DNA from 3 places in the Bacillus sp. GbtcB14 genome. Region 1 is predicted to be linked to each of the others. Evidence: riboswitches for the same ligand, from Rfam matches in the RefSeq annotation. Region 1 holds a riboswitch; each other region holds the start of a gene.

Region 1 (3,288 bases):
TAGTTGTATATGGTGCGATGATTTTCTTCGTTGTAGTCGTACTAGGACTTACAGCGAAACTATTTGGAATTAACATTTTCCAATTCTTTAAGATTTTAAAAGACGAGCTGATCTTAGCATACTCTACAGCAAGTTCAGAAACAGTTTTGCCGAAAATTATGGAGAAGATGGAAAAATTCGGTTGTCCGAAAGCAATTACATCTTTCGTTATTCCAACAGGTTATTCGTTTAACTTAGATGGATCAACACTATATCAAGCAATTGCAGCAATTTTCTTAGCGCAAATGTATGGTATTGAATTATCCATTACACAACAAATTACATTATTACTTGTATTAATGGTTACATCAAAAGGTATTGCGGGTGTACCGGGCGTATCATTCGTTGTATTATTAGCAACACTTGGTACAGTAGGTATTCCAGCTGAAGGTTTAGCCTTCATCGCTGGTATTGACCGTATTTTAGATATGGCCCGTACAGCAGTTAACGTTGTAGGTAACTCTTTAGCAGCTGTAGTTATGTCTAAGTGGGAAGGTCAGTATGACGCTGAAAAAGGACAAGCTTATTTAGAGGAAATTTCCAATAAACAAGCAGCTTAAATTATAATTTGAACAAGCTCTCACATAATATGTGGGGGCTTTTCTATATAGAAGGGGAGCGGACGTAATGAAACGTAAATATGGTGACGGTTCTTCGTGGAAGCGACTAATAGAGAAAGATTATACGGTTAAGCAAATAGAAGAGGGAATGCTAGGAATACTGGAAATAAAAAAGGTTAGGGAACCTAGTTATAAAGAATATGATGGGAAAGAACTTTGTATTGCAGGGAATCAGTATACGTGGATTCAATATTTCATAAATGGGGAGAACTTTGCGATTACAGCCATGTTAGATGATCAGAAAAAATTAGTGCAATATTACATCGATGTGACGAAAGAATATAAAATAGACGACCGTGGTTTACCGTATTTTGATGATTTATATTTAGATGTAGTGTTATTACCGAACGGTAAGATGTATGTACTCGATGAAGATGAGCTAGAGGGTGCTTATAAAAGTGCCGATGTTACAAAAGAAGAGTATGATTTAGCTTGGTGCACTACGAAATGGATAATAGCTGCAATAAACAATAGTGAATTTTATTGGATTTCAATATTAGAAGAAGAAATCCAAAAGTTAAAATGAGTATTGTATTCAAATTTTTGCATAATTACCAAAAAAATCTATACAAAAAATAATTGACTTTTGTTTTGTAAGCGAGTAAAGTTAGGGAAGAAATTATTATTAAAAAATAAATATGAAACCTTCTTATAAAGAGAGGCGGAGGGACTGGCCCTACGATGCCTCGGCAGCGGACTCGATTTCAGAGTGCTGTGCCAAATCCAGCAAGCATGTGCTTGAAAGATGAGAAGAGCGTTTCTTATAGATGTATAAGACCTCTTCTCGTTGGAAGAGGTCTTTTGTTGTTCAGTAGAAAAGGTTTAAAACTAGGGAGAGATGATACTTTGAAAGAAACGAGAGGAAATGGTTTAGCTTTATTACCGCTTGGAATATTTTTGGCACTATTTATTGGTTCTGGAATTATTACAGGTGATTTCTATAAATTGCCGATACTTGTAGCGATTTCAATTGCTGTAGGAGTCGCTTTAGCAATGAATCGTAAAGAAAGCTTTAATGTAAAAGTGGAACGATTTGCTAAAGGTGCAGGGAATCCAGATATTATGATTATGGTTTTAATTTTTGTACTGGCAGGAGCGTTCTCTGAAACAGCAAAAGGGATGGGCGGCGTTGATTCTACAGTTAACTTAGCGTTATCAATTTTACCGCAAGGATTTATCGTAGCTGGAATTTTTGTTATCGGGGCATTTATTTCATTAGCGATGGGAACTTCAATGGGAACAATTGCTGCATTAGCACCAATTGCTGTAGGTATTAGTGGGCAAACTGATATCTCAATTGCACTTACGATGGCGACAGTTGTTGGCGGAGCGATGTTTGGTGATAATTTATCATTTATTTCAGATACAACAATCGCAGCTGTACGCTCGCAAGGAACAGAAATGAAAGATAAGTTTAAAACGAACTTTTTAATTGTATTACCGGCAGCTATTATTACAATTGTACTATTAGTAATCATTACTTTAGGAAGCGACACGCAGATTAAAGCGCATAGCTTTGACTGGATAAAGATTTTACCGTATGCAGGAGTACTTATTACAGCGCTACTGGGTTGGAATGTACTTATTGTGTTAACTGGTGGAACTGTACTATCCGGCGTTATCGGTCTTTTAGATGGTAGTTACACGTTAGAGAGTTTCTTTAAAAGTGTAACGACTGGAATGGGCGGTATGATGGAGTTAGTATTACTTGCTATTTTAATTGGTGGTATGGTCGAACTGATTCAATATAATGGTGGTATTCAATATTTAATGAATATTTTAACTCGTAACATTCGTTCAAAAAAAGGAGCGGAGTTCGGTATTGCTGGCTTAGTGAGTATGACGAATATGTGTACAGCGAATAATACGATTTCTATTATCTTTACAGGTCCGCTTGCGAAAAACATTGCAGACCAATATGAAATTGATCCTCGTAAATCAGCGAGTGTATTAGATCTTTTCTCGTGTTGTGTGCAAGGATTAATTCCGTATGGTGCGCAAATGTTAACTGCAGCAGGATTTGCAGCGTTATCTCCGATTGAATTGTTACCATATGCGTTTTATCCGATTTTAGTTGGAGTATGCGGAATCATTTCTATATTAATTGGTTTCCCGAGGTTTTCTAAAGTAGCGGGAAAGAAAGAGTATCATAAAACAGCATAAGTAAAATGAAGTTTATGAAATAGTAACGAAAGCCGTACAGAGAATGTTCTCTGTACGGCTTTTTATGTGCGATAAAAGAGTGAATCATCCTATCCTACCGTATGTTTTTACAAAAGGCTGAATGCAACTCGGTCTTAAGTCTGAGTCGAAAACGGTTCTTAAGCTCGTTATGGAAAAATGAAAAAATAGTTAAGATAAGAGTATCAAATCGAAGGGAGGCAAGCACAAGATGAAACAATTTCTAGCGTTTATCGCGGCCGGTATTTTGGCTTTAATTGCTCTTGGTAGCCTTGCTGGTATTGTAGGATTCGCAATCGGAGCAGGAGTTGTGTACTGGAGCTATAAATCATTTGTGCGAGCACAATCATTTTTTGGAAAGTTAGCTTGGGGTATTGTTGGTTTAATCGGTTTATCCATTGCACTTTCGCACTCCCCAGCATTAATCGGTATCGCAGCATTAGTAGTT
Region 2 (3,288 bases), on a different contig from region 1:
CTCCATTATGACCTAAAAGTGCTACAATTTCCCCTTCTTTTATCGAGAAATTTACATTGTCTAATACTTTTTGTTTATTAGGATAGGAGAACGACAAATTGTCTACTTTCAATAATTCTTTGTTTGTAGGAGTGCTTTTACAAAAAATTTGCTTCTCCATCCACTCATTTATTGCGCTACTTACACTTTCTCTTTGAAGATTCTCAAGTGGATATATTACGGCATTATTACTATCAAAAGGTAATCTCTTTAATCCTTCTATGTACATAGGTTCTCTTAAGCCGATAGATGGTAATATATTAGACGTTAAAATCTCTTCTGGAGTGCCTATCGCAACAATTTCCCCTTCATCCATTAAAATGATTTTATCTAAATCCAGATTTAACATTTCTTCTATTCGGTGTTCAATAATTACAATTGTTTTATTATATTGTTTGTGTATATCTTTAATAAGTTCTACTGTATGTAAGCTACTTACAGGATCTAAATTCGCTAAAGGTTCATCAAATAATAATATATCGGCATTCGTTGTTAACACCCCTGCTAAAGAAACAGTTTGTTTTTGTCCCCCTGATAATACATGTGGACTTTGTTTATGAAAAGAATGCATCTTTACCTTTTTTAATGAGTCTGAAACAATTTTTTTCATAGTGTTTTGATTTACACATTCATTTTCTAAATAAAAAGCTACATCTTCTTCTACTGTAAGACCAATAAATTGAGCATCTTGATCTTGCAAAATTGTTCCTATCTGTTTGCTCTGTTCGAAAATACTCCCTTTCCTCGGGTCTTTTCCGGCAATTAAAATATTACCAGTACTAATCCCCCCATAAGAAAACGGGATTAGCCCATTGATACAATGAGCTAACGTTGACTTCCCTGAACCACTACGTCCAGCAAGTAATACTTTTTCCCCAGGATATATATGAAAAGTAATGTCTTTTACAGTAGGCTGCGCCGCATGCTCATATTGAAAGCTGAATTGTTCAAAAGAAATAATTGGTTGCATGTTAACATCCCTACTTTTCAATTTTTAAATTTGTATGTTTCTTATTAGACTTAGCTAGACCTATTGTAATCGGCAATCCAAGAACTAAAAATACAATAACATCCGCAATTGTTGCTCCTAATACTTGTATAACAATTTTGTCAAACGGTTCTCCCATCACAATAATATCGAATGCGCCAGCAAATATAATAGCAAAGACAATACCAAGTAACCCAGCGATAGCTAAATAAGAAATATCTCCCTTATTATACGTCCCGTTTTTTACACTAAAGCCAACTCTTTTTTGTATGAGTCCCATTGCAAATCCGATAATGCCTGAACTAATAACCCACCCCCACCAAATACCCCAACCAGCGATTGTATCCGTTACGGTATGACCGATAAGTCCTATTAACAATCCTGCTACCGGACCAAATAACGCTCCAAAAACAGTTAAAATAGCTAATGCAGGTTTAATAAATGTATTTGGTGCAATAGAAAATCCCCAAAGACCTAATATGCCGTATAATGCTGCTCCAATTCCGATTGCTACTACTAACTTTGTTGATAATTTGTTCATTACAATTCCCCTCTCGTATTAGTCAACTTTTATTACTCTATATTTATTTTGAAAATGAATTATGCATTGACACTCCCTTTCTATACAACAAAAAATGACCTCTTATATAAGAGGTCATTTTCTTTCACGTTCAAGAATCCTCTTATCTTCCAAAAAACACATTGTGTCCTTTGCGGAATTAGCACCTTCCTATAAATTTACATAGGGGTTGCTGAGGTTTCGTAGGGCCGTACCCTCCACCTCTCTGGATAAGTATTAATTTGTAATTCGTATTATGGCACTTATAAGTGTAAATTTCAACACTTTTCTAATTATTTTTATTTTTCGTTTAACGGTACATTTAAATCATTGTATTCTTATCGGAATTATGAAATAATAAATTCAAAATAGTTACGGGAGGAATGTACGATGAAAGTAATCGGTTTAATTGGTGGACTAAGTTGGGAATCTACATCGTTATACTATAAACATATTAATACACTTACACTCTCTCAATACGATCAAAATGCGAAGCTTGTTTTATATAGTATGGACTTTGGTGAAGTAACTACTTTATTACAAAACCATCAATATGAAGAAGTGAAAAACGAGTTAGTCACAGTTGCCAAAAAGGTTGAAAAATCGGGAGCTGAATGTTTATTAATGTGTTCCAATACGGTCCATTTATTTGCTGAAGACGTAGAACAGGCAATATCAATACCGCTCCTTCACATCGGTGATGTAAGTGCAAAGAAAATGGTAGAACAGAATATAAAACGTATTGGACTATTAGGAACGAAACAAACGATGGAACAAGACTTCTATAAATCACGTCTAGCGAATTATAACATTGAGACAATCATTCCAAATAAAGAGGAAAGAAATTTTATTCATCATGTTATTTTAAATGAATTAAGTAAAGGAATTATTTCAGAAACATCTAAAGAAAAGCTATTACAAATTACAAAATCATTAATTCAAAATGGTGCAGAAGGCATATTACTAGGATGTACTGAAATTCCTTTGCTTATTTCTCAAAACGACCTTACTGTACCTGTTTTTGATACTGCTTTTTTACATGCAAATACTGCTGTGCAATTTGCAGGATAATAATATAAAAGCATAAAGGTAGAGCCTCTATGCTTTTATATTATCCACACTATTTATTTAAAAGAGATTTAATAACTGCGATCGCTTCTTTTGAACCACCACATTCTGAAAAACTATCTTTCAGTTTTCGTATACCATGCTTATACTTTTCATTTGAAAGAACGTCTGTTACTGCTTCTTTTAAAGTTTGCACATTAACATACTCTTTCAATAACCTATGTGCTGCTTCTAGTTCGGTTAATCTTTGTGCTATCATTGGCTGGTCTTTATCATGTGGAATTATAACAAATGGGACATTAAAATAAATAGCATCGTGTACGCTATTCATGCCGCCATGTGTAATAAAAACATCTGCTTCACTTAATACTTCTGATTGAGGTACGTATGAAGCAATTATAAAATTGTCTGGCGCTTTCTTAATTTTAGAACGATCATTTCTATCACCAATTGCGATTACAACTATCCCATCAAAATCCGAGAAAGTATCAATGCAAGTATTAAAGAATGGTTCGATTCCTTCAAGCAGTGTTCCCATTGAAATATAAATAACTTTCTTATCTTTAAGCGATTTAAGTGGAAATTCAACATTTGTTTTACGCGTTGAAATACTCGGCCCAATAAAAATGTTATT
Region 3 (3,288 bases), on a different contig from region 1:
ATACATAAAAAAACGTCCTACTTTAGGACGTTTTTTATTTTTGAAAAATCTCATACAACACTTATTTCTTATTTATCATTACAAATGAAATAACCGAAACTAAAAACGTAATAATACCAATTATAATAAATAGAATAGAAGCTGAAATTGACTCTAATGAATATCCTGTTATTGCAATTCCAACTGGAGTTGATACTAATAATAACGAACTTAAAAAACCAAAAAATCTCCCTTGCACTTCATTTGGAATTAATTTTCTATACAGTACTCCAAAATATACATTACTCACTCCAAATGCAATTCCTGATAAAAAATAATAAACTGAAAATAATACCGGATTTAACGTCGTACCCATTGCAGCATTAAAAATCCCCATGATAGCAGTACATATAAAAGCAGTCGTAATCGTTTTATATTTACGAATCTTTTTAGTAATAAATGCTCCTATTAAAATCCCTATCGGTGATGCCGCAAAAACTATACTATACCATCCCGTAGAAAGGTCCATTTCTCTAACAACTATTACTTGTAGTGAAAGCATACACGCCGCTCCAAGTAAATTAATAACCGCAGCGCTCATAAGCAATGTTTTCAATGATTGATTACTATTAAATATGGAGAAACCCTCTTTAAAGTCTTCGTAAAAAGGCTTTTTCTTTTCTACTTTCAATTCACGTGGAAATTTGATGTTCATTAAAATTAAAAAAGATATAAAGAATGTGAGTGAATCTAATACAAATACTCCATGAAAACTAAAAATACTAATTAAAAAACTCGCTATTAAAGGAATGGTAACCGATATGATTTGTATTGATATTTGCCTCAGCGTAATCGCTTGTTGAACATGCTTTTCTTCCACATATGTTACTAATGCTGCATTTGAAGCTGGTGTAAATAAGGAACTCCCCATTGAACGTATTATAAGTAAAATTAGTAACGGAATGTATAGCATTTTATTATAAAATGCTATAACTGCAATTAAAATCATAACGATACATCTCATAACATCCGCAATTATCATAAGCTTTCTTCTCGACATTCGATCTGCTAACGTTCCTGTCACAGGCGCAAACAGAATCGTAGTCGTTGCTATTGCAATGTTTACTCCAGAAACAAGTATTGGAGAATTCGTTAATTTCATTACCCATAACGGTAAAACGAGCGTAACCATTGAATTGCCTATCAAAGAAGTGCAACTTGCTAAGAAAAAATACGAAAAAACTTTATTGCTCCAAATACTATCACTAGTGCTATCCTCTTTTAAACTTTCAACTTGATTATTCACTACGCCCTCCGGTTTCTTCTTCTATATTTTCTTTAATTCTTTCGCTTCTGTATCACCACCTTTCTAATTCTCTATTTATATGACAAAAAACCTTCTTCAAAATAAGAAGAAGGTTTTCTTATAACCGAATTCTTATCTATTAGGACTTTTAGATCCTACAGGATTTAGCACCTTTATTTAACATTAGGTTGCTGAGGCTTCGAAGGGCCAGTCCCTCCACCTCTCTTAATAAGAAGTTTTTATTTAATTATCTAAATTTCTTGTATTTTACATCAAAATAATTTCAATATGTTTTTCTATACAGTTAAAAGAAGATGACACCTATCATCCTCTTTTAACAATTTTGTCGTTACGTTAATAAAACCTTTCTAATTAAAAATTATAGGAAAAGTAAATATAACAACCGCTGCCCAAAGTCCGTAGATTGGCAAATACTTCGTAACGGCATCTTGAATAGCTGTCGGTCCTGATTTGTTTTGCAAGAAACGCATATAAGAAAACATAATCCAAATGAGATTTGCCCAGATCAGTATGTTTACGCCTAAAACAGCAAGTCTATTAGGTGTAATCCCGTAAGAAGAAAGTCTGAATACGATGGCTGACAATGCGACAGTGTCAATAATAAGTGCCAGAACAATTAAGGCAAAATTTATATAATCTGAAATGCTCTTTTTCTCGTCTGAATCACTCTCAACGATAGAAAATATAGTAACAGCCAATACACCAAGGAGTATTCCGTTGAAGGCCATTAAGAAATTGCGGTCCAAGAATGGATTTTTCCCGACCCACATTACCGTTATAAGATAGATAAACAATGTGATTAAGACAAGTGGACTAAAAATTTTAGATATGTATGGTGTAATATTTTTAGCAAGTTTAAGATTTAATGATACTAAGTATGCAGCCACTACAGCGAGAGCGGCAGCTCCAAATAAAACAACATTACTAAAATAGAACTCTCCTATATCCAAGTCAACAAAGCTAAATAAACGCATGGTTAATACTGCTAGTATCATTCCGCTCACTGCCATACTCGCGTAGAGAAGACCATATTCTAAATTAAACTTAATATACGCTAATCTTGTACTACCTTTTGAATATTCATTTCCCGTAAACGCAAGTCCCAATAAGAGCCATAACAATATAGGAAGATGTAAATACGCAAGGATACTGCTGTCTTTATAATTTAATGGCAACATATTAAGATACAACCCGGCAATTAGGAACAACGCTGCCAGGAAATAAATAATACTTTTTTTCGGAGTATTATTGTAAATAAAATAAGCAGCGATAAAGGGCATTACACCAAAAGCTATGTTAATTGGAGCAATTGCTTCCTGCTCGACAAAGTGGAAAATGATTCTAGTGCTTAGCCCAGCTAAAATAGCTAACATGCCCATGAATAAGAAACCTTTTTGAAACAGTGATATTTTTTCTGCATTTGTCTTTCCCTTGAAATGCAACCTTTCATACCAAGCAGCTAGCACCTGAGAATCAGGGTTTTCATCCCATGCTTGTGAGAATGACTTTTTAAAAGCTTTCGGGTCTTTTCTATACATTCTCTCCAACTCATGAGGGTTATCCATATTTTCAATAATCAAATTGTGATTGTTCATAGTTTTACCTCCTCTAATAAAAAACAGCGTTGTTACCTTTCTATAAAAAGCATCTCACTGATTTATTATGATATTGATTTTAATACAAAATTTATTGTTTTACAATAAAAAATTATCAATTATAAAGATTTTTTTATTGTATATTTCATTTCAAATAAAAATATATAGTACTACTTATTCAAAAAAAATATCCTATAGTATAGACTTTTTTAAGTGTCTATTCTATAGGATACAGTTTAATTATCATATTTTTTTTATTTGTTGAAACAACTTAATTCTCAAACACAAAATTCATCTTATTATCTTTCCACTCTAACTTCGCATCAAACGTTTTCTCGCCCTTTTTAAAACCTTTAATTAAATCGGTCTTTTCACCTTTTAAGAGCT

Evidence for each region. Region 1 has a riboswitch for S-adenosylmethionine ahead of KVT31_RS12485 (Na+/H+ antiporter NhaC family protein). Riboswitches for the same ligand answer to the same signal wherever they lie in the genome.
Region 2: linked by a shared signal. The riboswitch ahead of KVT31_RS18350 (ECF-type riboflavin transporter substrate-binding protein) and the one ahead of KVT31_RS12485 (Na+/H+ antiporter NhaC family protein) in region 1 are both predicted to bind S-adenosylmethionine.
Region 3: linked by a shared signal. The riboswitch ahead of KVT31_RS06970 (MFS transporter) and the one ahead of KVT31_RS12485 (Na+/H+ antiporter NhaC family protein) in region 1 are both predicted to bind S-adenosylmethionine.

What each region holds. Positions count from the first base shown of each region.
Region 1 covers NZ_JAGXJT010000003.1:678,872-682,159, forward strand. Annotated here, with positions in the region: gene gltP (glutamate/aspartate:proton symporter GltP) at 1-599, shown strand, start outside; gene KVT31_RS12480 (ribonuclease FAU-1 family protein) at 667-1,185, shown strand; SAM riboswitch class I at 1,306-1,411, shown strand; gene KVT31_RS12485 (Na+/H+ antiporter NhaC family protein) at 1,506-2,822, shown strand; gene KVT31_RS12490 (lmo0954 family membrane protein) at 3,052-3,288, shown strand, end outside.
Region 2 covers NZ_JAGXJT010000006.1:20,146-23,433, reverse strand. Annotated here, with positions in the region: gene KVT31_RS18355 (ABC transporter ATP-binding protein) at 1-1,009, opposite strand, end outside; gene KVT31_RS18350 (ECF-type riboflavin transporter substrate-binding protein) at 1,020-1,568, opposite strand; SAM riboswitch class I at 1,708-1,823, opposite strand; gene KVT31_RS18345 (aspartate/glutamate racemase family protein) at 1,977-2,657, shown strand; gene KVT31_RS18340 (macrolide family glycosyltransferase) at 2,707-3,288, opposite strand, start outside.
Region 3 covers NZ_JAGXJT010000002.1:392,289-395,576, forward strand. Annotated here, with positions in the region: gene KVT31_RS06965 (arsenic resistance protein) at 1-8, shown strand, start outside; gene KVT31_RS06970 (MFS transporter) at 62-1,285, opposite strand; SAM riboswitch class I at 1,415-1,520, opposite strand; gene KVT31_RS06975 (DUF4153 domain-containing protein) at 1,654-2,901, opposite strand; gene topB (DNA topoisomerase III) at 3,173-3,288, opposite strand, start outside.